Regions from separate parts of the Janibacter terrae genome, predicted to be linked through region 2. Evidence: riboswitches for the same ligand, from Rfam matches in the RefSeq annotation. Region 2 holds a riboswitch; the other holds the start of a gene.
What was found. A riboswitch is a leader RNA that binds a small molecule or an ion and turns the genes downstream of it on or off. The one in region 2 is predicted to bind thiamine pyrophosphate.

Region 1 (11,516 bases), 1.1 Mb from region 2:
GAGGCCAACGCGACCGGGGAGCGCATGTCCCTGCCGATGTCGGCGCTCGGTCTGATCTTCATGATCATCCTCGTCACACCGGCGCTGCTCGAGGTCTGGGGCACCTGAGCCCCGTCGACGTGCGATGACGGGGAGTTCTCTCCTTGGGTCCCCGGGAGGACTCCGATAGCCTTGGGCCCGTCCGGGGGGACACGCCAGCCCCGGGCGTCACCTCACGTCATCCGGGAGCACTCACCATGATCCAGCTGTTCGCGACGTTCCAGGTTCTGGGCGCCCAGACCATGGACTACCTCGACCGCCAGGCCGACGTCATCGACCGCGCCCGCCAGGACCGCGGGTCGATCACCATCGAGCAGGTGCTCTGGGCCGTGGCGGCCATCACCGTCGTCGGCATCGTCTTCACCGCGATCAAGACCTTCGTCCAGCGCAAGACCAGCGAGATCAACTGATCACATGACCGCAGGCAGGGGACGCCGATCACGGTCGGAGCGCTGGCGCTCCGACCGAGGCGCGCTGACGCTCGAGCTCGTCGTCCTCCTGCCCCTCGCCCTGAGCATGCTGCTGCTCGCCGTCCAGGGCGCCGTGTACTACCAGGGCCGCACCGTGGCCATGGCCGCGGCCCAGGACGGCGCGCGGGGAGCGGCCGCGTTCCGGGCCACCGACGCCGACGGGAGGTCGGCCGCGTTGGCCTTCGCCCGCAAGGCCGGCGGTGAGGGCCTGCTTGAACGTCCTGAGGTGCGGATCGAGCGCGACCAGGTCGCCGGGACGGTGACCGTGGAGGTCCGCGGGACGACGATGTCGCTCGTCCCCGGGTGGGACCCGACGGTCGAGCAGTCCTCCACGCGCCCGATCGAGGAGTTCACCGGGGCAGAGGACTCCGGGGGTGGTGTCACGTGGTGACCCCGCGCCGATGGGCCGGCGACCGCGGCTCGGCGAGCATCGAGCTGGTCATCCTCGGTCCGGCCTTCATGCTCCTGCTCGGGCTGCTCGTCATGGGCGGGCGCCTCGCCATCGCCAACCAGACCATGCAGTCGGCCGCGAGCGCGGCCGCACGCAGCGTGACGATCGAGCGCGGGGGCGACTCCGAGGAGCGTGGCCGCGAGGCCGCGGCCCGGGTCCTCGACGAGCAGGGCACCCAGTGCACCCAGCTGGACGTCGCCCTCGACCTCACCGGCAAGGACACCGATCCCGGCGTCGTCGGCCAGTCCGTCACGGCCACGGTCACCTGCAAGGTCGACCTGAGCGGCCTCGGTCTCCCGGGGATCGACGGCGCCCGCACGGTCGAGGCCTCCGCCAAGAGCCCCGTCGACACCTACCGGGAGCGCTGATGTCCCTCCCTACGTCCCGGACGCGGCTGCGCGACGAGCGCGGCTCGCTGAGCACCTACTTCGTCTCCGCCGTCATCGCGACGATCCCGCTCGTGGGCCTGGTCGTCGACGGGGGCGGGCAGGTGCGCGCCCTCCAGCGCGCCAACGACGTCGCCGCCGAGACAGCCCGCTACGCGGGGCAGGCCATCGACAAGGGGTGCGCCATCCAGGGCGCGGAGGTCGAGGTGCCGGCTCCCCTGGCCCGGCTGGCCGCCCAGGAGTTCATGGCCGACAACCCCACCGACGTCAGGCTCGAGTCCGTGCAGGTGACCGACGGTGGCCACGCCATCACCGTGCGCACGAGCGTCACGTACGACCCGATCTTCCTCGGCGCCGTCGGCGCGGGCTCCAAGCAGCTGACCGGCGAGGCGAGTGCCTACCAGTACCGTACCGACCTCTCAGGAGAGGAGTACGACCCCAGTGAACAAGCGTACGGCTCCTGCCGCTAGGGCCAAGGGCCTGCTGGCCCTGGTCGGCATCCTCCTGCTGGTCGTCGGTTTCCCCTGGCTGATGTCCCAGATCGGCGCCGGCCCGGTCCCCGATCGGTGGGTCTCCCCCGCCGAGATGTGGGACGCCGTCACGACCCCTGACGACGGGGCCGTGCTCATCACGATCTTCCGCTACGCCGCGTGGCTGGCATGGCTCTTCATCGTCCTCTCGATCGTCCTCGAGGTCGTGGCGCGGCTGCTCGGCACCGATGTGCCCCAGCTGCCGGGCCTCTCGCTCCCGCAGGGCATCGCCCGCTACGTCGTCGGCACGGCGGCGCTGCTCTTCGTCAGCCTCCCCGCGGTCGGCAGCTGGGCGACCGCCAGCGCCGCCCCCATGCCGGGCGACGTCGGGTCCACGACAGCGTCCTCGACCGCCCTCGCAGGTGGTCTCGCGGCCACCTCCGCTGCGGGCGCCGTGGCGGACCAGGTCGCGAGCGATGCCCCCACCGCGGACCGGGCGAGCGACACCCGCGAGAGCGTCAGCCACGAGGTCGCCCGGGGCGAGAGCCTGTGGTCGATCGCCGAGCAGCGCCTCGGTGACGGCACCCGCTACACCGAGATCGTCGACCTCAACCGGGACACCATCCCGGCCTCTCACTGGATCTCACCCGGCCAGACCCTGCAGCTGCCCGCTGACGCAGCGAGCGACACCGCTCCCTCGGAGGACACCCGCACCGTCGAGGCGGGCGACACCCTCTGGGACATCGCCGAGGACGAGCTCGGGTCGGGCGACCGCTACACCGAGATCGTCGATGCGACCGGCTCGGTCGAGCAGCCGGACGGCGACCGCCTGACCGACCCCGACCTCATCAAGCCGGGCTGGACCCTCCAGCTGCCCGGCGACGGGGACGCCTCGGCGACCACGACGCCGCCCGCCGCCGACACCACCGCCGACTCCGCCGCCGACCCCGCTGCGAAGGACGCCACGACGGGTGCGGCCGGTGCCGGCGCCGGGTCCGGCGCCACCATCCACACCGCGGCCGCGAACCTCGGCAGCGACACCGCTGCCGACACCACCGCGGACGACGCCGACGACACCGACCGGGGTGCGCTCGACCCGACGCTCGCCGGAGACCCCGCGGACAAGTGGGGCAGCACCGTCCTCGGCCTGTCGGGCCTCACCGCCGCCGGCCTCGTCGCGCTCGTCGACCTGGCGCGGCGCCGCCACGCAGCGCGGCTGGGCACGCCCGACCGGTCCGACCCGACCGGGCTCGAGCGGGACCTGCGGCTCGCGGCCGACCGTCACACCGCCGAGACCATCGACCTCGCGCTGCGCCACGTCGCCGCATCCGCAGCAGACGCCGGCCGCGCCCTGCCCGGGCTGTACTCGGTCCGCATGACCCGCGAGCAGCTCGACGTGCAGCTCGCCGACCCCATGCGGCTGCCGGCGCCGTGGACCTCCACCGCCGACCCGCGGCTGTGGACCCTCGCCGTCGACCGGGCCGTGACGCTCGACCGGCAGGCACTCGCCGAGGTCGCTGCCCCCTTCCCGTCCCTGGTCGTCGTCGGCCAGGACGACGAGGGCGCCCAGGTCCTCGTCAACCTCGCGCAGGCCCGCACCTTCGCGGTCGTGGGTGCCGGCGAGCACACCCGCGAGACCCTGGCCGCGATGACGCTGGCGCTGGCGACCGCCCCGTGGTCCGACGCGACGACCGTCACGGTCATCGGGGGCGATGCGTCCCTGGAGCAGGTCATCGCCTCCCCCCGGGTGCGCTTCGTGCCCGACATGGCGACCTACACCCTCTCGGTGGAGGTCCAGATCAGCCCGACGGCCCGCGAGGTCATCATCGTCAGCGGCGACCTCGACGCCCGCGACCGCCGCCGACTCGACACGGCCGTGGCCTCCTCCCCCCGCGTCGCGCTCGCACACGCGGCGACGAGCGCCCCCGACGGTGCGGACGCGCTGACCATCGCCGACGACCCGAGCACCGCGGTCCTCTCCCCGGCATACCTGCAGCTGCACCCGCAACGCCTCAGCGAGCACGACGCCGCCCGGCTCGCCGACCTCTTCGCCCTCGTCGCCCCGTCGACCGACCGCTGGGCGCCCCCCGACGGCGAGCCGACCCTGGCGAGCATCGGCGAGGCCGCGGCCGCCATGGGCGCGCCCGGCATCATCGTCAACCCCTCCGCCGACCTGCCCGTCGACGACGCCCCCACGGTGCGCCGCTCGCAGTCGCACGACCGGGTCGCCCACGGGACGCCGGTCCGCTGGAACACGCCGGTCCACACCCCGGTGGCGCAGAGCTCGTCGACGCCGGGCGACGACGTCCCGACGGTGCGCCGCACCGGGGGCCTGGACCTCACCGCCCTGGCGAGCGCGCCCCACTGGTTGTCCAACCAGATCACCCCGACCCCGGGTACGCCGTTGCCGCCGGTCATCGCCTTCCCGGAGCGGGTCCGCGAGCTCGCCGCCCCGACGCACGCGCCGGTCCTGCGCGTGCTCGGGCCGGTCGACATCGACAACGTCGGTGAGGTGGCCGCCGCCCACCGCATGCGGCTCACCGAGCTCGCCGCCTTCGTCAACCTCCACCCGTGCGCGAGCGGCAGCGAGGTCGACGACGCCCTGTGGCCCAACCGGGCCCAGCACGACCACGTGCTCGTGCGCAACCGCGCGCTCACCGGCCTCGGCGAGTGGCTCGTGCAGACCCCTCTGCCCGACGCCGGCCGCACGGCCGCCGAGGGTCTCGTGAGCGACTGGGGACTCTTCCGCGGGCTCGTCCCCGGCGACCCCTCCGTCGCCGGGACCGACCACCTCGAGCAGGCGCTCGGCCTGGTGCGTGGCCGCCCCTTCGCCGGGGTGCACCCGCGCCACTACGTGTGGGCCGAGGCGCTGCGGGCCCAGATGGTCTTCGCCATCACGACCACGGCCACCGAGCTCGCCCGACGGCTCCTCATGGAGGGCCGCTGGGCGACCGCCCTCGACGCGACCGTCGTCGGCCTCACGGTCGAGCCCGGGGTCGAGGCCCTGTGGCGGATGCAGCTGCTCGCCGCACACGAGCTCGGGGACCTGCCCGCCGTGGAGGCCGCGGCGGTCGGCCTCGCCGACTGCGCGCGCCTCGCCGACCGCGAGCTCGAGGCGGCCTCGCTCCAGCTGCTCGCCACCCTGCCCGAGCTCACCGCGGAGCAGACGCGGACGACCACCCACCACGCGGTCTGAGGAGGCCCACATGTCCGCCCCGACCCTCTTGCGCCGCGAGCGGCTCCTCGGCGTCCTCGGCGTCACCCTCCTGCTGCTCGTCACCTCGCTGGCCACCGCGCCCCCGAGCGACGCGGGCATCTGCCAGAACTTCGGGCTCAACGCCAGCTGCCGGATCATCTTCGGCGGTGAGAAGAGCAACGGCGACGGGGGCAAGGGCGGCGGCGGCAAGGTCATCCCGCCGTGCAACCGCGGAGCGCCGGAGCACGAGGCCGTCCCCTGCGAGAACGCCGTCGGTGGCTCCTGGAGCAACGAGCGGCAGTGCTACGTCCTCGCCGCAGACCCCCAGCCCGACCCGTCGGACCCCCTGTGGCAGCGCAGGGGCAAGCTCTACACCTGCTTCGGCCTGGACGACGAGGGCCAGGTCGTCCCCAAGGACTCCTTCTGGTCCGTGCGCGAGCCGCGCACCGACAGCCCGGGCAACCTGCAGGAGGACCTCGAGCGGGGCGTGCGGACCAAGTTCCGCGCGATGTACCCCGGTCTGGCCCCCAACCCCGTGCCGATGCACTCCCGCTTCGACGGCTGGCGCATGGCTCCCGTCGGCCTGTGGGTGTGGATGTGGCCCCGCGCCCCCTTCGACTCCCAGTGGGGCCCGATCGAGGCGACCGATGAGTCGACGGGCTACTACATCAACGCACGCGTGACCCACGTCGTGTGGGAGATGGGGGACGGCACGACGAAGTCCTGCGGGAAGAGCCCGGCCTTCATGCCGTACATGCGCGACCGCACGCCGACCTGCGGGCACAAGTACAAGAAGCCCGGCAACTACCTCGTGCGGGTCACGACGCACTGGAAGATCGACTTCCGCGACGCGGCCGGTCCCGACAGCACGACGCTCTCCTTCCCGCAGTCCCTCTGGGTCCGCATCGGCGAGAACCAGGTGGTCACCAAGTGACCCGACGCCACGCGGGCGCCACCCCCTTCGTCCTCGTCGCGGTCGCCGGGCTCCTGCTCTCCGGGTGCGGCGAGGAGTACCCGGACGAGACCATCGATCGACAGCTCGTGAGCTCGAGCACGACGACGCCGCCGACCGGTGAGGAGGTGGCGAAGGAGCGCGCCCGCGGGGCCGTGTACCAGTACGTGAGCGGCCGCAACACGGTGCTCAGCGACCCCGGGAGCTACCGCGACACCTCCTCGATCGGCTTCGCCGAGGGGCGCGCGGCCACCTCGGTCGTCGCCGAGGCGGGCGAGCTCGACGTCGAGCACCACCGGATGTCCGGCCAGGCGAAGCTCACCGCCGACCCCGAGGCGACCGACATCGACCTGGACCCTCCCGCGAAGGGCGGGGTTGCGGTCGCCCCCTTCGTCGAGGTGCGCGGGTGCATCGACGAGAGCGCGACGTACGCGGTCGACGCGAGCGGCGCCAAGGTCGAGGGTTCGCAGGGGCCGGGCCCGCACCCGGTGCGCTTCCACGTCATCAACCGGCAGTGGCCCAGCCCGTCGGGGTGGCAGATCGCCTGGTTCGAGGAGCTCAAGGGCTCCTGCTGAGTCAGGCCCGCGCGGCGAGCGCGACCACGACCGGGACGAGCGCGGCCACGACGACGAGGGTGTCGGCCCGGGTCCACGGCGCCCGTGAGACCCAGGTGCGCCGGCCCGCCGTCGCGAAGCCCCGGGCGTCCATCGCCACGGCGAGGGTCGCGGCCGACCCGAGCGAGCGCAGCAGCATGCCGAAGGTCGAGGCCCACAGGTGCGCGAGCACCGACCCCGGCCGTCGCCACGTGATGCCCTGGCCGCGCAGCCGGCGCGCCCACCCGATCTCGGCCCACACCTCGCCGAAGGACTGCACGCGCTGGAGCGCCGCGCCGAGGGCGACGACCGGCCGCGGCGGCAGCCGCAGCCGCTGGGCGAGGTGGTCGGCGAGGTCGTCGGGGTCGACGAAGGCGAGGGTGATCGCCGAGGGGACGACGATGACGAGCAACCGAGTCGCCGCGGACAGCGCCGTGTCGACCTCGCGCGCCCCGAGGAGCCAGGTCGACCACCCGACGCCGAGAGCACCGAGGAGCGCCGGGACGAGCCGGATACCGAGTGCGCGCCACCGCGCGGCGTCGGTCCACCCGCCGCCCGACCCGCGCTGGTTGGCCAGACCGACGAGTGCACCGAGAGCGAGCAGCCCGAGGATCGCGAGCGAGACCTGCCAGCCCGGCGAGAGGACCGCCGCGACCATCGGCAGGGCCGCGGCGGCGAAGAGGGAGAGCGGACCGCAGCGCGACAGGACCGCACGCGGGGTGGTCCGGGGCGGCGCCGCGGGCGGTGGCACGACGGGCCTGGTCTCATCGACGAGCGCGACGAGGTCGGCGTCGTGCGTGGCGGCGACGACCGCGCCGCCGCGGGCGCGGTGCGCGAGGAGGAGCCCGGTCACGGCCGACCAGGTGCCCCGGTCCTGGCCGACCGTCGGCTCGTCGGCGAGCACGGCGGCCGGGCCGTGGGCGAGGGCGGCGGCGACGGCCAGGCGGCGCTGCTCGCCGCCGGAGAGGGTCTGCGGGTCGGCGGACTCGAGGTGGGCGAGGCCGAGCACCTCGAGCAGGTGACGGGCGCCCCCTTCGTCCGGGGCGCCGAGGGTGGCGCCGGTCAGGGTCACCTCGTCCAGGACCGTCCGCGCGAGGAGCGCGCTCGAGCTCCACTGCGGCACCCATCCGATGAGCGGCGCGACCTCCGTCGCCGGCAACCCGGCCACGTCCCGGCCATCGCCCGTCATCACACCCCCGGACGAAGGGGGCAGGAGCCCCGCGATCGCCGCCAGCCACGTGCTCTTGCCCCCACCGCTCGGCCCGGTGAGCGCCGTGGCCCGGTGGGCCCGCAGGTCGAGCGGGGTGTCCGTGACGAGGGCGGTGCTCACCTCGCTGCTGCCGTCGAGGCGGCTTCGCCGACGCTCGACGACGAGGGGGTCGACCGTGATGACCGGGTCGGTGGCCGGGACGGCGAGCGGACCGAGGTCGACGGCGAGCGGCTCGGGTGCGGGCACGCCGGGCACCCAGATGCCGTCTGCGGCGAGGGCCTCCCCGTGGTCGGCCAGGACGGTCCGTGGTGGTCCGTCGTGGTGCACCCGGCCGTCGCGGCCGAGGACGAGCAGGCGGTCGACGTGCGGCAGCCACGGCCCGAGCCGGTGCTCGACGACGACGGTCGTGACGCCGGCGGCGCCGCGGACCACGGCCTCGCGCACCCGGGCGGCACTCGCGTCGTCGAGCATGGCGGTGGGCTCGTCGAGGAGCATCAGCGCGGGGTGCAGGGCGAGGGCGCCGGCCAGCGCGAGTCGCTGCGTCTGCCCGCCCGAGAGCGCGCCGGTCGGGGTGCCGGGGTCGAGGTGGTCGAGGCCGACCGCGGCGAGCGCGGCCGCCACGCGGGCGGGCATGTCGCTCGGGTCGACCGCGACGTTCTCCAGGCCGAAGGCCACGTCGCGCTCGACGGTCGCGGCCACGGTGCCCGAGCCCGGCTCCTGCAGGACGAGCCCGACGGTGCCGGGCCGTTCCCCGGGGGCCCGGCCGTCGACCCGGACGGACCCCGTGAGGTCACCGGAGTCGACGGTGAGCAGCAGGCCGGCGAGGGCACGCAGCAACGTGGACTTGCCCGACCCGCTCGGCCCGACGAGCAGGACACGCTCGCCCGGGTCGAGCGTGAGGTACAGGTCCCGCAGGACCGGCTCTCTTCGTCCGACGGGGCGCCAGGTGAGGCCCTCGACCTCGACCCGCCCCCCGCCGGACGCATGGTCAGCGGTCACCGATCAGACGGCCCGCCGCTCGAGGAGCTCCTGCCCGGGCGGGAAGGGGTTGAGCGCGCCGGCCCGCGCGAGAGCCCGGGTGAGCAGCCACCCGCCGATGCCGGCGACGACGAGACCCGAGACGACCATGAGCGGGAGGTAGGCGAGCTTCCAGGTCCAGGTCCAGTCGGTGAAGTAGTACGCGATCTCGTAGACCCACTCCAGGGGCGCTGACAGCGCACCGGCGAGGACCGCGACGGCGGGGCCGAAGGCCTTGTAGGCGAAGATCGCGAAGGCGATCTCGGCCCCGAGTCCCTGCGCGAGCCCGGAGACGATGGTCGTCACGCCCCACTGGTTGCCGAAGAGGGCCGAGACGATCGCGGCGATGAGCTCGCAGGCCAGGGCGGCGCCGGGACGGCGGACGACGAGGCCACCGACGATCCCGGCGATGAACCAGAAGCCGACGAAGAGCCCGAAGAGGGGCTGGAAGGCGAGCCCGAGCGCGGAGATCGGGCCGTTGTAGAGCAGGCCGTAGCCCCAGTAGGCGACGCCGAAGGCCACGCCGAGGAAGGCGATGGTCAGCAGGTCGACGGTGCGCCACCGCATGAGCGGGCGGGTAGCGAGGACGGTCGCGGTGGCGCGCTCCGTCGAGGACGTGGTGGTGGTCATGATGGGTGCATCTCCTGTGTCGTAACCCACAGGGAGGACCGTGGTCGTCGACGCGACCGCAGGGTCGTGCCGGCGACGACGTCCCTTGAGACTCGACTCCCTACGCCGGTGCTAGCCGGATCAGGTACGAGGGTCTGCGGTTGCCCGCACTCTCAGCGCTGCTGCGCTCCCCTGTCGTGCCCGACCAGCATACCGAGCCCGGTGGCCCGGCGGACCGGGAGGACGTCCTGTGGCAGTGTGGGACCCGTACCGGGTGGGCGAATCCGTCGGCCACCGATCGACGTTGAAGGGAACACCGACGTGGGCAACATGGTCTGGAAGATCCTCGGCACGGGCTCGGCGATCCTGGCCGGCATGGTCGCGAACAAGATCGTGCAGGTCATCTGGTCGCGCGCCGGCAGGGACGAGTCGATCGACCCCAACAACCCGGAGAACCCGATCGGTGAGGCGATCGCCTTCGCCGCACTCGCGGGCCTCGCGATGGGTCTGGCGCGCACGATGGCCACGCGCCAGGCGGCCCACTTCTACAAGAAGTCGGCGGGCCACCTGCCCGACGCGATGCGCAACCTCGAGGGCGAGCTCGACAAGGTCTCCTGATGCGCGGCATCTCAATCAACGAGCCCGGTGACGCCGACGTCCTGCAGGTCACCGAGGTCCACCCGCCCGTGGCGGGTCCCGGCGAGGTCGTCGTCGACATGGTCGCCGCGGGGGTCAACCGCGCGGACGTCATGCAGCGCCTCGGGCACTACCCGCCGCCGAAGGGCGCCTCCCCCCTGCCGGGCCTCGAGGTCTCGGGCACGGTCCGCGAGGTCGGCCCGCAGGTCGAGGGCTGGTCCGTCGGCGACGAGGTCTGCGCCCTCGTCGACGGCGGCGGTTACGCGGAGCAGGTCAAGGTCCCCGCGGCACAGCTCCTCCCCGTGCCGAAGGGGGTCTCCCTCACCGACGCCGCGGGGTTGCCCGAGGTGGCGTGCACGGTCTGGTCCAACGTCTTCATGACGGCCAACCTGCAGCCCGGTGAGGTCTTCCTCGTGCACGGTGGGTCCTCCGGCATCGGCACGATGGCCATCCAGCTCGCCACGGCGGCCGGGGCGCGCGTGGCGGTGACGGCCGGCTCGCAGGACAAGCTCGACGTCTGCCGCGACCTGGGCGCCGAGATCCTCGTCGACTACAAGGAGCAGGACTTCGTCGAGGAGGTCCGGGCCGCGACCGACGGCCACGGCGCCGACGTGGTCCTCGACCTCATGGGGGCGAAGTACCTGCCCCGCAACGTCGACGTCCTGGCCACGTCGGGGCGTCTGGTCGTCATCGGCCTCATGGGTGGCCGCAAGGGCGAGCTCGACCTCGGCAAGCTCCTCAGCAAGCGGGCCGCGGTCATCGCGACCTCCTTGCGCGCCCGGCCCGCTGAGGAGAAGGCGGCGATCGTCGCCGCGGTCCGCGAGCACGTCTGGCCGCTCATCGAGGACGGCGCGGTCCGCCCGATCGTCCAGGGCACGCACCCGCTCGACCGGGCGGCCGACGCCCACCGCGAGCTCGAGGCGAGCGGCCACATCGGCAAGATCCTGCTCACCGCCTGACGCGACCCCTCCCCCCTTCGCATTGCCCTAGGGGAATGCAGCCGCGAGCCCGCATTCCCCTAGGGCAATGCGGGCTCCCGCGGCCGGACGAAGGGGGTCAGTCCCCGAGCTCGGCGCCCATCGCCCGCCCCGCGGTGCGGCCGGAGAAGATGCACCCGCCGAGGAAGGTGCCCTCGAGCGCGCGGTAGCCGTGGAGGCCGCCGCCGCCAAAGCCGGCCGCCTCGCCCGCCGCGTACAGCCCGCGGACCGGCTCCCCGTCGTGCCCGAGGACCCGCGCGGACAGGTCGGTCTCGAAGCCCCCGAGGGTCTTGCGGGAGAGGATGTGCAGCTTGACGCCGACGAGCGGCCCCTTCTTGGGGTCCTGGAGCTTGTGCGGCGGGTAGGCCCGCTTGGAGATCTTGTCCCCGATGTAGCTGCGGGCCACGCGCATCGCGGCGACCTGGGCGTCCTTGGAGTAGGCGTTGTCCAGCTGCGCGTCGCGCTCGTCGAGCAGGCGCTTGACGTGCGCGACGTCGAGCTGCGGCTCAC
Region 2 (11,516 bases):
CCTCACCAAGGACGGCATGCGACGCGACAACCACGTCGTCGAGTTCGAGGAGGGGCGGCGGATCGCCTGGCGACCCGCCGAACCCGGCAGCGTGCCCCCCGGCCACCTGTGGCGCTGGGAGCTCACCCCGACCGACGACGGCCGCACCGAGGTCACCCACACCTACGACTGGAGCGAGCTGACCGACGAGCGGCGCCTCGCCCGCGCCCGCCGCACCACGAGCGATAGGTTGCAGGCCTCGCTCGACCGGCTCGCCGCGCTCTTCGCCTGACGGTCTCCCGGATCCGCGTCAGGAGTCACAGGATGCAGCGTCCGGACCGGGTCGAGGCCGCGATGCGCGCCTGCCCACGTGAGCGGTTCCTCCCCCCGGCACGTCGAGCGTCGGCCCACCTCGACGCCCCCCTGGCCATCGGGTACGAGCAGACCAACTCCCAGCCTCGTACGGTCCTGGCCATGCTGCGCCTGCTCGACGTGCGCCCGGGCCTGAGCGTCCTGGACGTGGGCAGCGGCTCGGGCTGGACGGCGGCGATCCTCGGCGAGCTCGTCGGCCCCTCCGGCAGCGTCCTGGGGGTCGAGCGCATCCCGCAGCTGGTGGCAGCAGCGCGGGATGCGCTCGCCCTCGACCCCCGACCCTGGGTGCACGTCGAGCGGGCCGAGGCCGGCGTCCTCGGGGCCCCGGACCGGGCCCCCTTCGACCGTGTACTCGTCTCGGCCGAGCCCGCCGCGCTGCCCGACGCGCTGGTCGAGCAGCTGCGCCCGGGAGGAGTGATGGTCATCCCCGTCGCCGGCGAGATGCTGCGCGTGGTGCGGGGGTCGGGCGGCACGACCGTGACCCGTCACGGTCGCTACCGGTTCGTCCCCCTCGTCGAGGACTGATCCCGACCGCCCGACCACCCCACCCGATCAGGCCTGGTCGGCCATACACTGCTCGATCGCCATCCCGAGGCCCTCCTCGAGGATCGCGAAGTCGGCGTCCCCGAGGTAGGCGAAGGGCTTGACGGTCTTGCCCTGGTGGGCGGCGCCGCCCCCGACGGTCGCCTTGGTGTGGATGAGCGGCTCGGTGGTGGTGCCGGTCTCGGTCATCCAGTGATGGACGGCGATGTGGGCGTAGCCGGAGCACTCCGGCAGGCCGATGTCCTCGGCGATGATCATCGCCCCGAGGTTGGTCAGCGGCATCCACGGCGAGCCGTTCGTGGACTGCTGGGCGTAGGCCTTCTCGTTCCAGTCGACCTTGTAGCAGTGGTGGGCGCTGGCCGTGCTGGCGACGCCGAAGGTGAGTGCGGCCGTGCCGGCCGTGACGGCCAGGGCCCTGCGCAGGATCGTGCGTGACATCGGATGGTTCCTCTCCCCGGGCCACCGGCCCGTCCGGTGGTCACGGGTCCAAGCACACCGCTGCGCCGCAGGGCCTCGCCATGGGTACATCTACCCATGGCGCGGGGGTGGGCGACCGGTCAGCGCTTCCCGTGGTCGGAGGGCTCGAGCTCGAAGGCCGGCCCCTCCGCGAGCAGGCCGAGCTGCTGGGCCCGGGTCACCGCCGTCAGCCGGTCGCCCACGTCGAGCTTGCCGTACACGTTGGACAGGTGCCGGTGCACCGTCCGCTGGGAGCACCCGATCCGGCGCGCGATGGAGCTGGCCTTGTGCCCGCCGGCAAGCAGCCGCAACACCTCCTCCTCGCGCGCCGTGAGACGGGCGACCCGCAGACTCGGGACGATCAGGTGCTCGGGCTCGAGGAGCTGTGCCAGACCGGCGACGACCGGTTGGACCGACCGCAGCAGGTCCAGGTCGTCGTCGTCGTAGTCCTCCCCGTACCGCCCGATGAGGAAGGCCACGAACTCCACGCCACCCCTCACCGGCAGGGCTGCGACCTGGTTGATGCCCCAGATCTCGATGCTGCCGATGCACTTGGCACTCGCCTGCCAGGCCTCTTGGCCGCCGTGGGCGCGAGCCGCGGTGGTCGGCTCGATGGAGCCGCGGCGGAAGGGGTCGAGCAGCGGGTCGGGGGCGCCGGTGATGCGCATCTCCTCGCCCATCCGACGTCGCGCGTCCGGCGTGGCGGCACGACCCACCGCCCGCACGGCAAAACCGTCGGGCGCGCCGTGGACCATGAGGCCCACGTCGGAGTGCAGACGCTCGGACAACAGGTCGACGATGACCTCGAGTCGTTGGTCCGGCTCCTGCGAGGCACTCCCCACCCGGGTCACGAGCTCGACCACCGTCGCGAGGGTTTCGGTGGTGGGATCGTTCGCCACGCCCACCAGTGTGGTGGACGTTAAGCATTCAGTAAAGAGCCCGAGTGGCACCATGGCGGTCATGGACGCCACGCCTCCTCCCGCCACGCCCGACGCCCGCGACTGGACCTTCGTCGTGGACGACGGGTGCCGGGAGTGCGGGTACGCCCCCCACGACCCCGTGCTGACCGGCGAGCGTCTGCAGACCGCAGCCCGCCGCTTCGCGACGGCGCTGCAGCGCCCGGACGCCGGCGAGCGACCGGCCCCCGGCGTCTGGTCGACCGTCGAGTACGCCGGCCACTCCCGTGACCTCGTCCGGGTCCTGCGTGAGCGGGTCGAGGCGATGCTCGCGACGCAGGGCGCTGCCTTCGCCGACTACGACGGGGAGGCCGAGGCGGTCCGTCGTCGGTTCTGGGCCGCAGACCCGGCGCAGGTCGAGCGCGAGATCGCCGACGAGACGCAGCGCACCGTTGCCGTCCTGGCCCGGGTGCGCGGCGACGACTGGGAGCGGACGGGTCTGCGCGGAGACGGCCGGCCCTTCACCGTCACCCAGCTCGCCCGCTACCTCCTGCACGACGTCGAGCACCACCTGCACGACGTCGACGCCTGACATGGACCACGTGCGCTCGGCCGTCGCGGGTCTGCCACCCGGAGCCTTCGCCTTCGTCATGGCGACCGGCATCGTCTCGGTCGGGATGGACCAGCAGGGGCGGGCCCTCCCTTCGACCGTCCTGCTCGTCGTCGCCGCGACCGCGTGGGTCGCCCTGGTGCTCGCGCTCGTCGTCCGACTCGTGGGCCACCGCGAGCGGGCGCTCGCCGACCTGCACGACCCGCGGCTCGCCTTCGGCTACTTCACGGTCGTGGCCGGGACGGGCGTGCTCGCCGTCCGGCTCATCGAGATCGCGCCCGGCGTGAGCGCCGTCCTCCTCGTCGCTGCCACGACCGCCTGGGTCCTCCTCGGCTACGGGGTGCCGTGGGCCGCCGTCCTCTCCCGGGCGGAGCGACCCGTGCTCACGGAGGCCAACGGCACCTGGTTCATCTGGGTCGTCGGCAGCCAGTCGGTCGCCGCGGCCGCCGCGGGGCTCGAGCCCGTCGTCACCTCCGGGAGGCAGGCGCTCGCCGTCCTCGCGGTCCTCGCGTGGTCTGTCGGGGTCGTCCTCTACGCCGCCTGTGCCGTCTTCGTCGCGCTGCGGCTCGTGCTCTACCCGCTCAGCCCGCAGGACCTCAACCCCCCGTACTGGGTCTCGATGGGTGCGGTCGCGATCACCGTCGTCGCGGGCGCCAAGATCGTCGAGATGGACTCGACGCCGATGGTGGACGCGACCTCGGGGCTCATCGCCGGTCTCGTCGTCCTGTGCTGGGCCTGGGCGACGTGGCTGATCCCCGTGCTCTTCGCGGTCGGCGTCTGGCGCCACCTCGTGCACCGCATCCCCCTGCGGTACGAGTCCACGTGGTGGAGCATCGTCTTCCCGCTCGGCATGTACGCGGTCGCCGGGATGTACCTCGGGCGGGCCGACGCCCTGCCGCTCGTCGAGGCCATCGGGGCGGCGTGGCTGTGGGTCGCCGTCACGGCGTGGCTGCTCGCGGCAGGGGCCATGGCGGTCAGCTGGGTGCGGGCCGGGCGCCGCGAGCGGTAGGGCCGGCCCCGGGGACGCGGCTCACCCGCCGACCGGCGCCCGCCACCGCTCGTGCTCGTGGAAGTGGTGCACCGGCCCCGGCCCCCGGCCGATGTCGAGGGCCTCACCGTGACGCAGTGCCTCGGTGAGCCACGCCTTGGCCTCGATGACCGCGGGCAGCCACTCGTCGTGTCGGGGACGAAGGGCGGCGATCGCCGAGCTCAGCGTGCAGCCGGTACCGTGCGTCGCCCCCGTCGTGATGCGAGGAGCCTTGAGCGGCAACGGGTCCGAGGCGTCGAGCCAGATGTCGACGGACGCGTCGCCGGCGAGGTGCCCTCCCTTGGCCAGCACCCTGCGTGCGCCGAGCTCGCGCAGGCGCCGGGCCTGGTCCGCGAGCTCGTCCGGTGACCCAGCGACCGGCTCGTCGAGCAGGACCGCGGCCTCCGGGACGTTGGGCGTGATGACGTCGGCCCGGGGGAGCAGCTCGCGCACCGCGGCGACGGCGCCCTCGGCGAGCAGACGCGACCCGGAGGTGGACACCATGACCGGGTCGAGCACGACGGGCACGTCGCCCAGGGCACCGTGGGAGAGGAGCTCGTGCACGGTCTCGACGAGCGCCCGCGAGGCCAGCATCCCGACCTTGACCACGTCGATGCGCACGTCCTCCACGAGGGTCTCGACCTGGGCCCGGACGACGTCGACCGGTACGTCGTGGACGAGCGTGACCCCACGAGTCGACTGGGCGGTCAGGGCGGTGATCACGCAGGTGCCGTAGGCGCCCAGTGCGCTGAAGGTCTTCAGGTCCGCTTGGATGCCGGCGCCTCCCGACGGGTCGGATCCGGCGATGGACAACGCGATCGGCGGCCGAGGGAGGGGGGCGCTCATGCGAGCACAGTAGCGATGTGGTTAGTGTGGTGGCACCCCCACGGGAGCTCGGGCACGAGCTGAGATCGGACTACCGCCGTCCGGACCGTCTGAACCTGTCCGGATCATGCCGGCGAAGGAAGAGGAGGCGCTGCATGCGCACACCCCTTGAGTCCGAAGTCCACCCCCAGCACCGTCGGGTCGAGGTCGTCGACCCGCACGACGAGAGCATCCGCGTGCCGGTCACCGCGATCTCCTTGGCGCCGGCTCCGGACGGCACCCCCCACGAGGACGTGCACGTCTACCGGACCCGTGGGCCGGGCTCGGACCCGCAGGTCGGTCTGCCCGACCTGCGCACCGAGTGGATCCGGGCCCGCGGTGACGTCGAGGTCTATGAGGGTCGCCCGCGCGATCTGGCCGACGACGGACGCTCGGCCATGCGCCGCGGCGAGGCCTCGCTGGCCTGGCGCGGACGCGAGCGGACCCCCCTTCGCTCCGAGGGCGGCCGCACGGTCACGCAGATGCACTACGCGAGGCGCGGTGAGATCACCGCGGAGATGCGCTTTGTCGCTCTGCGAGAAGGCTGCTCACCCGAGCTCGTCCGTGACGAGGTCGCTGCCGGTCGGGCGATCATCCCCAACAACGTCAACCACCCCGAGTCCGAGCCGATGATCATCGGGCGGGCCTTCCTGACGAAGATCAACGCCAACATCGGCAACTCCGCGGTCACCTCCTCGATCGCCGAGGAGGTCGAGAAGCTGACCTGGGCCACCCGCTGGGGCGCCGACACGGTGATGGACCTGTCGACCGGCGACGACATCCACACCACCCGTGAGTGGTTGATCCGCAACAGCCCGGTGCCGATCGGGACCGTGCCGATCTACCAGGCGCTGGAGAAGGTCGATGGGCAGGCGGAGGCGCTCACCTGGGAGATCTTCCGCGACACGGTCATCGAGCAGTGCGAGCAGGGTGTTGACTACATGACCATCCACGCGGGCGTGCGGCTGCCGTTCGTCCCCATGACGGCCGACCGCGTCACCGGGATCGTCTCGCGCGGCGGCTCGATCATGGCCGGTTGGTGCCTGGCCCACCACGAGGAGTCCTTCCTGTGGACCCACTTCGACGAGCTGTGCGAGATCTTCGCGCGCTACGACGTCGCCTTCTCCCTCGGCGACGGTCTCCGTCCCGGATCGATCGCCGACGCCAACGACGAGGCCCAGCTCGCCGAGCTGCGCACCCTCGGCGAGCTGACGCAGCGGGCGTGGGAACACGACGTGCAGGTCATGGTCGAGGGCCCCGGCCACGTGCCGATGCACCTGGTCAAGGACAACATCGACCTCGAGCAGGACTGGTGCCACGGTGCGCCCTTCTACACGCTCGGCCCGCTCGTCACCGACATCGCACCCGGCTACGACCACATCACCTCCGCGATCGGTGCCGCCGAGATCGCCCGCCACGGGACGGCGATGCTCTGCTATGTCACGCCCAAGGAGCACCTCGGCCTGCCCAACCGAGATGACGTCAAGGTCGGCGTCATCACCTACAAGATCGCGGCACACGCGGCCGACCTGGCCAAGGGCCACCCGGGCGCCCGGGTGCGCGACGACGCGCTGAGCAAGGCCCGCTTCGAGTTCCGCTGGCACGACCAGTTCGCGCTCTCCCTCGACCCGGAGACGGCGATGGCCTTCCACGACGAGACCCTGCCGGCCGAACCGGCGAAGACCGCGCACTTCTGCTCGATGTGCGGCCCGAAGTTCTGCTCGATGCGGATCAGCCAGGACATCCGGGACGCCTACGGCTCGGCCGCGGAGCAGCGTGCCGTCGTCGAGGCGGGCATGGCGGCGAAGTCCCGCCAGTTCGTCGAGCTCGGCGCCAGCGTCTACGTCGCCGGCGAGCCCGGCCGATGAGCCTCGTCCCGGGCCTGCCGCCGGCCGGGCGGGCCGCCGTGCGTGCCGGCGTCGTCGGCAACTACGTCGACCAGGTCCACATCTTCCTCCCGGTGCTCGCCCTCGCCCCCGCGCTGACGACCCTCGCCGGCCCGGACGCCGGCGTCACCACCGGGGCAGTCGTCGTCGTCGCCACCCTGCTCGGTCGTCCGATCGGGTCGATGGTCTTCGGTCGCGTCGCCGACCGGGTGGGCCGCACCCGCACGACCCAGGTCGCCATCGCGGGCACCGCCGCGTGCACCCTCGCCATCGCGGCGGTCCCCTCGCACGAGAGCATCGGGACCGCCGCGATCGCGCTCGTCGTGCTGCTGCGCTTCGTCGGGGGCGTCTTCATCGCGGGGGAGTACACCTCGGCCATCCCGCTCGCCATGGAGTGGTCGCCCCCGCGCCGCCGTGGCCTCGTCTCCGGCCTGATCATGTCGATGGCCCCGTGGGCGCAGTCGACGATCGCCTTCGCGACCGCCGGACTGATCGCGCTCCTCGGTCCGGCCGCGTACGCCGGGTGGGGCTGGCGCCTCTCCTTCGTCGCCGGGGGGCTGGCTAGCCTGGCGCTCCTCGCCTACTACTCGGCGCGCGTCGCCGACGCGCCGGGCGTCGTGCGGGAGCGCGAGCTCGCGGGCGAAGGGAGGGCCCGCACCTCCCTCGGGCTGCGCGCCGTCCTCGGCGGTGCGTACGCAGGCGCCTTCTGGCAGATGTTCGGGCTGATGAGCGGGCTGTGGCTCATGACCAACATGGTCGTCATCCTGGCCACCGGTCGACTCGACGCGGACGCCGGTCTCGACGGCGGTGCCGTCGCCGTCGTCATGGGCGTCGCCGCAGTCACCCAGGCCCTCGTCATGTCGACGACCGGCCACCTCTCGACGCTCGTCGGCCGCCGCCGGTTCCTCGTCGGCTGGGGACTGACGGCCGCCCTGCTCGCGCCGGCCCTGTGGGTCGCCACGATGACCGCGGGCGTCCTCCCCTTCGTCGTCGGCATCGCGCTCCTGCAGGTCATCACGGTCTGCGGTTACGGACCGGTGGGCGCGTACCTGTGCGAACGGCTCCCCGCCCACGTGCGCTCGACCGGCTACGGCACGGCGTACTCGCTCTCGATCGTGGGACCGGCGCTGTGGCCGTGGTGGATGCCGCAGCTCGAGCGGGTCCTCGGCCACGACGGCTCGGTGGCCGCCGTCCTCGTCGTCGCGGGCCTGCTCGTCGCCGGGTGCGGTGCGCTCGGCCCACGGCTCGCGCCCGCGGACCTCGACCGCGACCTCGCCCGGGTCGCGGGTGAGCGCGTCGACGCGCGGGCCGCGGTGGGGGTCGGCAGATGAGCGACGTGGACGACCTGCGGCCCCGGGTCGCCGCCGCGGTCGGGGCGCTGCGCGAGCGAGCGCCCCTCGTGCACGGCGCGACCGGATCCGTGACCCGGGCACTCGTCGCCGACGGGCTCCTCGCGGCCGGCGCGCGGCCCATGCTCACCGAGAGCGCCGCGGAGGCTCCGACCCTCGTCACCGTCGCGGATGCCCTCCTGGTCAACCTCGGGTCGCTGAGCACGGACGGCATGGTCGGATTCCTCCCGACGGCGCGGACCGCGGCCGAGCGCGGCGTGCCGTGGGTCCTGGACCCGACGGCGATCGGCGTCGCGCCCGTGCGCACGCCCCTCGCCCGCGAGCTGCTCGCCCTGCGACCGTCCGTGGTCCGCGGCAACGCCTCCGAGGTCCTCGTGCTCGCCGGCGGGACGACGGGGGGTCGCGGCGCCGACAGCACCGCCTGCCCCGAAGCGGCCGCCCGCGCGGCCCGGGCGCTCGCCCTCGACCACGCCTGCGTCGTCGCCGTCTCCGGTGAGGTCGACCTCGTGACCGATGGCCGGCGCTCCGCCCGGATCTCATCGGGGACACCGCTGCTCACCCGGGTCACCGGGACGGGTTGCCTCCTGGGGGCGCTGACGGCGGCGCACCTGGCGGTGGCGACCCCCTTCGTCGCAGCGGTGGCCGCCACCGCCCTGCTCACCGTGGCGTCGGAGCGGGTGGCACACCTGCGGCCCGGGAGCTTTCGCGTCGGCCTCCTCGACGCGCTCGACGAGGTGGGCGCGGACGAGGTCGCGGGGGAGGTGCGGCTGGCATGGGGCTGATCGACTGGCGCGCGTACCTCGTGACCTCGGGCGACGGGCCGGCCACGGTGGCCGCCGCAGCGGCGGCGGCCGCTGCAGGAGCCGGTGTCATCCAGGTGCGGGCCAAGCACCTGCTCGCCGGTGAGCTGCTCGACCTCGTCATCGACGTGGCCGGGGCGGTCGCCGCGGTGGCGCCGGCCACCCGCGTCCTCGTCGACGACCGCGCCGACGTCGCCCACGCCGCCCGCCGCCACGGTGCCCCCGTGCACGGGGTCCACCTCGGGCAGGCCGACCTGCCCGTCGCCGCGGCCCGGGCACTCCTCGGGAGCGATGCGCTCGTCGGGCTCACGGCGGGCACCCTCGAGCACGTCCGCGAGGCGGAGTCCCGCAGGGGCGCCGCGCGACCCGACTACCTCGGCAGCGGGCCCTTCCGCCCCACGCCGACCAAGGACGTCGGTCGCCCACCGGTGGGGCTGGCGGGCTACCCCCTGCGCGTGGCGGCGACGCGCCTGCCGGTCATCGCGATCGGCGACGTCACGCTCGCCGACGTCCCGGCGCTGTCGGCGACCGGTGTCGCCGGGGTCGCCGTCGTGCGCGAGGTCATGGGTGCCGCCGACCCGGGCGCCGCCGCAGCAGCGGTGCTCGCCGCGTGGGGCTGAGTCAGGTCCCCTCCGCCACCTCGTCGTCGACGAAGACCGGACGCGCGACACGCAGACCGGAGAGGGTGATGCCGACGCCCGTGGCCATGAGGAGCAGGAGCGCCGCCGTCCACCCTCCGGTCGCCTCGTGGAGGACACCGACGACGAAGGGCCCCACCCCCGCCACGAGGTACCCGATGGGCTGGACGAAGCCGGACAGCTGGGCCGTGACGTGCGGGTCACGGGTGCGCGCCGTGATGAGCGAGATGGCCGTGGGGAAGGCGAAGCCGGACAGGCCGAGCAGCGTCGCCCACAGCCACGGCGCGGCGGCCGGTGCGACGAGCAGACCGAGGTACCCGGCCACCGCGAGCACACCGAAGCCGACCATCCAGGCCGACAGGTCCCGGCTGCGCGCGATGACCGTCGGCATCATCAGGCCGCCGACGATGCCGAGCCCCGCGACGATCGAGGTGTACGCGCCCGCGGACCCGGCCGAGAGCCCTGCGTCGCGGTAGATCTGCGGCAGCCAGCCGAACTGCACGTACGCGTTGGTGGACTGCACGCCGAAGAGGACCGTCAACGCGATCGCGGTCGGGGAGTGGCGGATCCGCGACGTGGGGTTCTCGCCGGCCGAGCGGCGGTGCACCCGGTCCCTGAGGCTGATGACGACCCACGGCACCAGCGCGGTGAGCGCGACGAGCCCCCACATGCCGAGGGCGCCGCGCCACTCGCCGGGCGCGACGGCCGCGACCGGGGCCGCGAGCAGCGGACCGAGCGTGCCGCCGACGGTCAGGCCCATGCCGTAGACCGTCATCAGCCGCACCCCGCCGTCCCTCGAGTGCCTCTTGATCCACGCGGGCACGAGGACATTGCCCAGGCCCATGCCCGCGAGGCCGATCGCGGTGAGGACGAGGAAGACCGCGGCGGAGTCGGTGAGCACGCGGGTGACGAGCGTGACGACGACCGCGAGGACCCCGAGGGTGATGCCGGCCGAGACACCGACGCGACGGGCGAGCCCGACGGCCGCGCCCCCGGCGACCGCGAAGGCGAACCCGGGCAGGGCCGTGAGCACGCCGGCGAGCGTCGACCCGAGGCCGAGCGTGGCCCGCACCTCCTGCAGCAGGGGTCCGAGGGAGGTCGCGCCCGGGCGGAGGTTGACGGAGACGAGCGCCACCGCGGCGACGACCAGGACGGGGCCGAAGGGGGGAGTCCGGTGGATCTTCCCCGTCACCGGGGTCTCGTGGCTGCTCACCACCGTGGTCTACCACCGGTGGTGCCCGGTCGCCGCATCGGTCCCACCCCGCGCCCTGCCTAGGATCACCCTCATGCCCGACCTGACGACGCCCGAGCGGACCGTACCGAGCTGGGACGAGTACTTCCTCGGCATCGCCGGCGCGGTCGCGGCGCGCGCCAAGTGCACGCGGCGGCGGGTCGGTGCCGTGCTGACGATCGACCACCGGATCATCGCGACCGGGTACAACGGCGCGGCCCCCGGCGAGGCGGACTGCCTCGAGGGGGCGTGCCCGAGGGGGCGGCTCGACTACGACGCCGTGCCCGGCTTGGGGGACTACGACCGCCCGGGCACGCCAGGGTTCTGCATCGCGATCCACGCGGAGGTCAACGCGCTGCTCTTCGCCACCCGGGACACCAAGGGGGCGACGGCGTACATCACCGACCCGCCCTGCCCGGGCTGCCGCAAGGCCCTCGCCGCGGCCGGCATCGTCCGGGCCGTGTGGCCCGAGGGCTCGCACGACCGGCAGGGACTCACCGACTGGGGGTGACCCCCCTTCCCGCGGCGACGCGGCATGGGGACAATGGGGCATGAGCAACGACGCGAGCCCCCACGACACCCCGACCCCAGCCGCCGCCGTGGTGGCGGCGCTCGACGGCAGCCACCGGGACGCCGCAGTCCTCGCCTGGGCCGCCGCCGAGGCCACGGCCATCGACGCGCCCCTCCACCTCGTCCACGCCGTCGACCTCGGCACGCCGCTCTCCGCGTACGGCGAGCTGCTCACCAGCCCCGAGATCGTCGAGCGGGTCGAGGAGGAGTCCGAGCGGGTCGTCGCGCAGGCCCGCGCCCAGGTCGTCGCCGAGCACCCCGACCTGTCGGTCACGACAGCGCTGCCCACGGGTGC

Region 1: linked by a shared signal. The riboswitch ahead of V3C34_RS00885 (ECF transporter S component) and the one ahead of thiC (phosphomethylpyrimidine synthase ThiC) in region 2 are both predicted to bind thiamine pyrophosphate.

What each region holds. Positions count from the first base shown of each region.
Region 1 is NZ_CP144167.1:161,984-173,499, forward strand. Features, by position in the region: gene V3C34_RS00840 (type II secretion system F family protein) at 1-108, shown strand, start outside; gene V3C34_RS00845 (hypothetical protein) at 237-449, shown strand; gene V3C34_RS00850 (TadE/TadG family type IV pilus assembly protein) at 454-900, shown strand; gene V3C34_RS00855 (TadE/TadG family type IV pilus assembly protein) at 897-1,328, shown strand; gene V3C34_RS00860 (hypothetical protein) at 1,328-1,816, shown strand; gene V3C34_RS00865 (LysM peptidoglycan-binding domain-containing protein) at 1,788-5,012, shown strand; gene V3C34_RS00870 (PKD domain-containing protein) at 5,023-5,946, shown strand; gene V3C34_RS00875 (hypothetical protein) at 5,943-6,539, shown strand; gene V3C34_RS00880 (ATP-binding cassette domain-containing protein) at 6,541-8,766, opposite strand; gene V3C34_RS00885 (ECF transporter S component) at 8,770-9,414, opposite strand; TPP riboswitch at 9,495-9,597, opposite strand; gene V3C34_RS00890 (DUF4235 domain-containing protein) at 9,724-10,011, shown strand; gene V3C34_RS00895 (NAD(P)H-quinone oxidoreductase) at 10,011-10,988, shown strand; gene V3C34_RS00900 (FAD-binding dehydrogenase) at 11,086-11,516, opposite strand, start outside.
Region 2 is NZ_CP144167.1:1,215,085-1,226,600, forward strand. Features, by position in the region: gene V3C34_RS06165 (SRPBCC family protein) at 1-271, shown strand, start outside; gene V3C34_RS06170 (protein-L-isoaspartate O-methyltransferase) at 283-876, shown strand; gene V3C34_RS06175 (hypothetical protein) at 904-1,332, opposite strand; gene V3C34_RS06180 (helix-turn-helix transcriptional regulator) at 1,452-2,249, opposite strand; gene V3C34_RS06185 (DinB family protein) at 2,311-2,838, shown strand; gene V3C34_RS06190 (tellurite resistance/C4-dicarboxylate transporter family protein) at 2,840-3,865, shown strand; gene thiD (bifunctional hydroxymethylpyrimidine kinase/phosphomethylpyrimidine kinase) at 3,887-4,729, opposite strand; TPP riboswitch at 4,760-4,869, shown strand; gene thiC (phosphomethylpyrimidine synthase ThiC) at 4,864-6,615, shown strand; gene V3C34_RS06205 (MFS transporter) at 6,612-7,964, shown strand; gene thiM (hydroxyethylthiazole kinase) at 7,961-8,764, shown strand; gene V3C34_RS06215 (thiamine phosphate synthase) at 8,755-9,402, shown strand; gene V3C34_RS06220 (CynX/NimT family MFS transporter) at 9,404-10,633, opposite strand; gene V3C34_RS06225 (deoxycytidylate deaminase) at 10,707-11,162, shown strand; gene V3C34_RS06230 (universal stress protein) at 11,203-11,516, shown strand, end outside.